DNA from 3 places in the Dactylosporangium sp. CA-233914 genome. Region 2 is predicted to be linked to each of the others. Evidence: riboswitches for the same ligand, from Rfam matches in the RefSeq annotation. Region 2 holds a riboswitch; each other region holds the start of a gene.
The links. A riboswitch is a leader RNA that binds a small molecule or an ion and turns the genes downstream of it on or off. The one in region 2 is predicted to bind cobalamin.
Positions count from the first base shown of each region.

Region 1: it holds a riboswitch for cobalamin, as region 2 does, so the genes downstream of both, cobN (cobaltochelatase subunit CobN) here and ACQPY0_RS42645 (ABC transporter substrate-binding protein) in region 2, are expected to answer to the same signal.
Region 3: it holds a riboswitch for cobalamin, as region 2 does, so the genes downstream of both, ACQPY0_RS38175 (peptidase) here and ACQPY0_RS42645 (ABC transporter substrate-binding protein) in region 2, are expected to answer to the same signal.

Region 1 covers NZ_CP192030.1:3,045,501-3,047,759, reverse strand. The annotation lists gene cobN (cobaltochelatase subunit CobN) at 1-985, opposite strand, end outside; cobalamin riboswitch at 1,024-1,235, opposite strand; gene ACQPY0_RS14130 (precorrin-3B synthase) at 1,272-2,259, shown strand, end outside.
Region 2 covers NZ_CP192030.1:9,615,290-9,617,548, reverse strand. The annotation lists gene ACQPY0_RS42650 (family 78 glycoside hydrolase catalytic domain) at 1-426, shown strand, start outside; cobalamin riboswitch at 1,179-1,351, shown strand; gene ACQPY0_RS42645 (ABC transporter substrate-binding protein) at 1,383-2,259, shown strand, end outside.
Region 3 covers NZ_CP192030.1:8,549,602-8,551,860, reverse strand. The annotation lists gene ACQPY0_RS38180 (alpha/beta hydrolase) at 1-41, opposite strand, end outside; cobalamin riboswitch at 231-392, opposite strand; cobalamin riboswitch at 482-630, shown strand; gene ACQPY0_RS38175 (peptidase) at 719-1,774, shown strand; gene ACQPY0_RS38170 (hypothetical protein) at 1,801-2,259, shown strand, end outside.

The sequences.
Region 1 (2,259 bases), 6.5 Mb from region 2:
CCCGCTTGTCCGCGTTCGCCAGGCCGCGCAGCCGGGCGTGCGCCACCGCGATCCCGGCGACGCGCCCGGCCCGCTCCGGGTCGGCGACGTACACGGTGAGGCCGTCCTCGTCGATCTCCTTGAACGAGAACGGGACCGTGATGATCCGCCCGTCGAACTCTGGGATGGCGACCTGCGTGGCGGTGTCCAGCGGCGAGAGCCCGTCGTCGTTCTCATCCCAGGTGTCGCGGCTGCTGGTCAGGCACAGCCCCTGCAGGATCGGCACGTCCAGCGCCGCGAGCGCGCCCACGTCCCAGGCCTCGTCCTCGCCGCCGGCCTGCGCGTCGGCGGGGCGGGTGCCACCGGCCGCGAGCACGGTCACGACCAGCGCGTCGGCCCGGCGCAGGGTGTCGAGCAGCTCCGGCGGCGCGGTGCGCAGCGAGGCGGCGAAGACCGGCAGCGCGGTGGCGCCCTCGGCCTCGATCGCCGTGCACAGGCCTTCGACGAACGCGGTGTTGCCGGAGACGTGGTGCGCCCGGTAGTAGATGACGGCCACGGTCGGCCCGCCGGTCGCGGCGCTCGCGCGCTCCAGGACGCCCCAGGCGGGGGTCTCGACCGGGGCGGCGAAGCCGTGGCCGGTGAGCAGGATCGTGTCGGTCAGGAAGCGGTGCAGCTCGGTGAGGTTGGCCGGGCCGCCGAAGGCGAGATACGTGTGGGCCTGCGCGGCGAGGCCGGCCGGGACCGTGGAGTGGCTCATCAGCTCGGCGTCGGGCGCCTGCTCACCGCCGAGGACCACCACCGGAAGGCCCGTCACCAGGAGCGTGTCGAAGCCCTCCTGCCACTCGCGGTACGCCCCGAGGAAGCGCACCACGATCAGCTCCGCGCCGTCGGCGAGCCCGGTCAGGTCCGCCACGGGCGTGCGCGCCGGGTTGGCGAGCCGGTATTCGGCGCCGCTGGCCCGGGCGCTGAGCAGGTCGGTGTCGGAAGTCGACAGCAGCAGGATCACGCCGGGGTCCTCCCTCGGGGTCCGCGCCCCAAGCCGGTGGGATGGGTCCGGCGACGGAGAGTCTCCTGGCTCCCGGATCGGCGCTCGCCCCCGGGCCTTCCCGGGCGGGGCCCGGTGGCCGTGTGGTGCTGGAGGCTCGCTCCCCGGTCACAGTGGCGGGACCGTCCCGGATTCGCACCGGGTTCCTCCACACGTCGCCGTGGTACAGCGTCACAACTCTCCTCGACGAGCCCGCACGGAGTCAAGCGCACGTGCCGAGGCCCGCAGGCGCAGGTAGTATCCGCCCGTGCAGGCTCCCAGCGGACGCGACGCCCCCGACCGGTGCCCCGGTGCCGTGCAGGTCCACGCGGCCGCGGACGGCGGGCTGGCGCGCGTGCGGCTGCCCGGCGGGCGGATCACCGGCGCGCAACTCGGCGTCCTGCGGGCGGCCGCCGCGGAGCTCGCCGACCCCGCACTGGAGCTCACCTCACGGGGAAACGTGCAGGTCAGGGCACTTCCGCCGGGTGCAGAGCACGAGCTGGCGGCCCGGCTGAGCGACGCCGGCCTGCTGCCGTCGGCGACCCACGAGCGGGTCCGCAACATCGTGGCCAGCCCGCTGAGCACGGCCGTCCGCCCGCTCGTGCGCGAGTTCGACGCGATGCTGTGCGCCACACCCGCCCTCGCGGCGCTGCCGGGCCGGTTCCTGGCCACCGTCGACGACGGTCGCGGGGACGTGACGCCGCTGCTCGGCGACGTGGGGCTGCACGGTTCCCGTTTGGTTCTGGCAGGTGTACCGGCCCAGGCCCGCGGCGGCCCCGAGTTGCTCGTCCGCGCCGCCGAGGCGTTCCTGGCCGAGCGGGCCGCGCAGGACTCGCGCGCGTGGCGGCTGGCCGAGCTCACCGACGGGCCGGCCCGGGTCGCGGCCCGCCTCGGCACCGCGCTCGCGGATGTCCCGATCAACCGGGCCGCGGCGCCCGCGCCCGGGGTCCACGGCCGCGCCGCGGTCCTCGTCGTGCCGCTCGGGCTGCTCACGGCGGACCAGTCGGCGGCGCTGGCGGCCGCGGCGGACGAGATCATCGTCACGCCGTGGCGGACCGTCGTCGTCCCGGCGGCCGCGATGGCCGAGGCTGAGCGGGCCGGGCTCGTCGCCGACCCCGCCTCGCCGTGGGCCGGGGTGACGGCCTGCGCCGGGCGGCCCGGCTGCGCCAAGTCGCTCGCCGACGTCCGCGCGGACGCCCGGGCCGCCGTGGCCGCCGGCACATCGTCACCGGAGGGCCGGCCGGTGCACTGGGTCG
Region 2 (2,259 bases):
GCACCGAACGTCCCCAAGACCTGCTATGTCACCGCTGCGCCGCCGGCCACGGACACGTGGACGCAGTGTGCGACCGAGACCGGCACGTGCGCGTTCGCCGGTGCCGCCACGGTGGCGTACGGCGCGGCGGGCCAGTTCCGCTACGCGACGCTGACCGGCGGGACGGCGTGCACCAACGCGGTGTTCGGCGATCCGGTCTCCGGCACGGCGAAGGCCTGCTACCTCACCGCCCCGCCGCCGGGGACGACGACGTGGACGCCATGCGCCGACGAGACGAAGACGTGCGTGTTCACCGGCACCCGCCAGGTCGCGTTCGGCGCGGCCGGCCGGTACGCGTACCGCCGCGTCACCGACGGCACGCCGTGCACGAACACGGTCTTCGGCGACCCGGCTCCCGGCACCGCGAAGGCCTGCTACGTCCAGTGATCGCGGCGGCCCGAGCGCACCCGGGACCCGCACGGGTCACCGGTGACGTGCGCTCGGGCCGTCGCGACGGTCGATCATCTGGTAGCTCCTGCCGACGCACTGATTCGGCCGATGAGCGGATGCGGGCGGAAGGCCCGAATCGTTCAGAGGGGTTGCGTGGAAGGCTACAGAAGTCTGTGGCCGGCCTCGGTGATGTGAGCCGCTAGCACGGTGTGCGCCCCGTCGGCGGACCAAACCTCAGCGCGTGTGCTTTCTCGCGCGAGGTCCTCCCCGGTCAACGGGACACCTTGGTCCCACTGTGCCGGCCAGCTATGGAAACGGCGCACTTCGACCAACCCTCGCGCTGCCAGCGAGATCAGACCTGGCGCGAGGATGTCTGCGAGTTCCTGCAGTGTTGTCGCCTCGTGCCAGCGAAGCTCCCAGAGTGGCAGCGGCGAGTCCTCCAAGGGGTCCAGGACCAACACCTCGGAGTGGTCCAGCCATTCGTCGGCCAATTCTCCCCCTTCAGATGGATCGCTGCGGGAAGCATCCCACCTCGATGGCTCCCCGGCTCATGCGGCAGGACTGAACGCGGCCAAGCCGAAACAGGCGGCACGTCAGCGAGAGCACCAGTCCAGGATCGGCGGAACGCTGCGGGCGGTGCCGGATTCCGCCAGGTTTCGTACGGCATCGAACGAGTGGAGCGGGGTGAATCGGTACGGTTCCTGATCGTGACGTGGCGCAGGCCATGGTGACGGGGCCGCATGGATTGGTTAGGGTGGCCTGGCCGTGGTGTTCGGGAAGCCGGTGTGAGACCGGTGCGGCCCTCGCCACTGTGATCGGGATGCTGGAGGCCACCGCAAGGTCACTGGGCGTATGCCTGGGAAGGCCGGCCGCCGGCGCACCACCCGTCAGCCAGGAGACCGGCCACGGCACCTGCCCGACCCGTCCACGAGGTGCTGGAAGGTGGTCCCGCTGTGCGGTTCCCCGTGTCCTGGCGCGTTGCCGCGCCGCTGTCCGTTCTGCTCGCCCTGCTCGGCGGCTGTGCCGCGTCCGGTGACGACAAACCGGCCACCACGCCGTCCGTCACGGACGGGCCGGTCACGCTCACCAACTGTGGCACACCGGTCACGATCGCGAAGCCCCCGGCGCGGGCGGTGACGATGAACCAGCCCGCCACCGAGATCATGCTGGCGCTCGGCCTGCAGGACCGGATGATCGGCACCGCCTACCTCGACGACCGGGTCCTGCCCGAGTACGCCGCCGCATACGCGAAGGTGCCGGTGCTGGCCGAGGAGTACCCGTCGAAGGAGAAGCTGCTCGAGACGGAGCCGGACTTCGTCTACGCCTCCTTCGCCGGCGCGTTCGGCGACGAGGGGGTCGGCGACCGCGCCGAGTGGCAGAAGCTGGGCGTGGGCACGTATGTCTCCACCGCCGGCTGTCCGAAAGGCGTGCGACCGGCGAAGCTGACGATGGATGACGTGTTCGCCGAGATCCGTGACATCGCCGCGGTCTTCGGCGTGCGGGAGCGGGCCGAGGCGCTGATCGCCGACCAGCGGGCGCGTATCGCGAAGGCAGCGAGCGCCAAAGGCGGGAAGGTGCTGTGGTGGGACGACGGCAGCGACGCGCCCAGCGTCGGCGCCTGCTGCGGCAGCCCCGCCATGATCATGTCCGCGGCCGGGGTCACCAACGTCTTCGCCGATCTTGACGGCAGCTGGGCCGACACCAGCTGGGAGACCGTCGTCGAGCGCAACCCGGACGTCATCGTGCTCATCGACGCGAGCTGGAACAGGGCCGCTGACAAGCGAGCGTTCCTCGAGAAGAACCCAACGCTCAAAGACCTGCCCGCCGTCA
Region 3 (2,259 bases), 1.1 Mb from region 2:
TCGATGATCTCGCGAAGTCGGGGTTGGGTCACCAGGTCCATGCGCCGGGACGATACGGTGCGCCCTGCTCGCCGTACAGCGAATCGGACCGCCCTGCGGAACGTCACGAAAGCTCGACCGGCAGGGGTGTGCACGTCGACGCCAACCAGCACGCCACTGTGGGGATCGCGTCTCACCCTCGTCGCCCGTTGACCAACACCTCGGGCGCGCAGGGGCCGACGCCACCAGGCCGCGACATCAGGCCGCCGGCCGGTGCCGGTATGGTCCAGTGCTTCGTTGACGGCTTTCGTTCCCACTCACCGCTGCGGGGCAGTCCCGGACTTCCACCGGGTTCCCTCTTGCTACGCCCACCCCTGGCAAGGGTGAGCGAACCAGGCGCGGCAACACCGCATATGAGAGTCATCGAGAAGGCGAAACACCAGATGTCGTATCGGCATGTCGCGAACGCCACAACCTGCCGCCGGGGATTGACGCCGCCGCGACCTATCGACAGACTGACGGTCACAACTGCATAGCCGTGCGTTGATGGGGGAAGTCCGGTTGAAGTCCGGCGCTGGCCCGCAACGGTAGACGACGAACACCGACGTGTTGGTCGTGAGCCCGAATACCCGTCTTCGCGCGTGGTTTCTGCACCTCCCTACCCGTCGTGGCCCACGGGTCGGAGCCACCGGGCGTGCCCGGTTTCTCTCGACTGCCAGGGCCGGAGAGGCACCGCCCGATGGCTGTCCGCCGGCACCGCGCACGCACCCTGATCACCGGGGTGCTCGCCGCGCTCGCCCTGTCCACCGTCCTGCTCAGCGTCGAGGCCGGCCCGGCCGCGGCGACCGCCCCGCCCACGGTCAACCGGCCCGACGCCGCCGCCGGGTGGCTGGCCCGCCAACTCGTCGACGGCGAACGGTTCGAGGTCGTCTTCGACGGCGTCGCCTACCCCGACCAGGGCCTGACGATCGACGGGATCTTCGCGTTCGCCGCGGCGAAGGTCGCCGACACCAACGCCGCCAAGGCCACCGCCTGGCTCGCCCGCCCGGAGATCCTGACCGGGTACATCGGCGACGGCACCGAGGCGTACGCCGGGGCCACCGCCAAGCTCGCCCTCGCCGTACAGGTCCGCGGCGGCAACCCGGCCGCGTTCGGCGGCGTCGACCTCATCGCCCGGCTCCGCGGCCTGCAGAGCGCGTCGGGCCGGTTCTCCGACCGCTCAGCGTTCGGCGACTACAGCAACCAGTTCACCCAGGCCCTCGCCCTGATCACCCTCAGCCGCACAGCTGGCGGGGCGCCCGCGTCGGGCGCGGCGTACCTGGCCGGCGCGCGCTGCGCCGACGGCGGGTACCCGCTCTATTTCGGCCAGCCGGCCTGCGTCAGCGACGTCGACGCCACCGCCCTCGCCGTGCAGGCCCTGCTCGCCGCACATCGGCCCAGCGACGCTGCGCCTGCGATCGCCTGGCTGATCTCGGTCCAGCACGCCGACGGCTCGTTCGCCGACGGCTCCGGCACCGTGAACGCCAACAGCACCGGCCTGGCCGCGCAGGCCCTCGCCGCGGCCGGCCGCCCCCTGGTGTGGCTGAAGGCCCGCAGCTTCCTGCTCACGCTGCAGGTGCGCTGCGCCGGCCCGGCCACCAACCGTGGCGCGATCGCCTACACCTCGGCCGGCTTCGACCCGGCGACGGCGGTCCGGGCCACTGCACAGGCGGTTCCTGGCCTGACCGGCGGCGGTCTGGCCACGCTGTCCGCCGCCGGATCGAAGCCCGCCGCGCCCGTACTGGCCTGCCCATGACCACCGCCGTCCACAGTGGAGGAACGATGACGTCCACCCTGCGCCGCGCCATGTCCACCGCCGCAGCCGCCCTCGTCGCCACCGGCGCGCTCGTCCTGGCCGAACCGGCGCCCCTCGCTGCCAACGCGTCGGCCTGCTCGCCGGGCACGGGCGTATCGGTGGTGGTTGACTTCGGGTCGCTCGGCGGCGGCGTGGTCACCGGCTGCTACGCCGGCGACCCGGCCACCGGAGTGGCCGCGCTGACCGGGTCCGGGTTCACCGTCACCGGCACCCAACGCTGGGGCCTGGCGTTGGTGTGCCGGATCAACGGCCAGCCGACCGCGGCGACCGAGCCGTGCGTGAACACCCCGCCCGCGTCGGCGTACTGGTCGTACTGGCACGCCACCCCAGGCGGCGCCTGGACCTACAGCACACTCGGCGCCTCCTCGTACAACCCGGCGATCGGCACCGTCGAAGGCTGGCGTTTCGGCTCCGGCCAGCAGCCC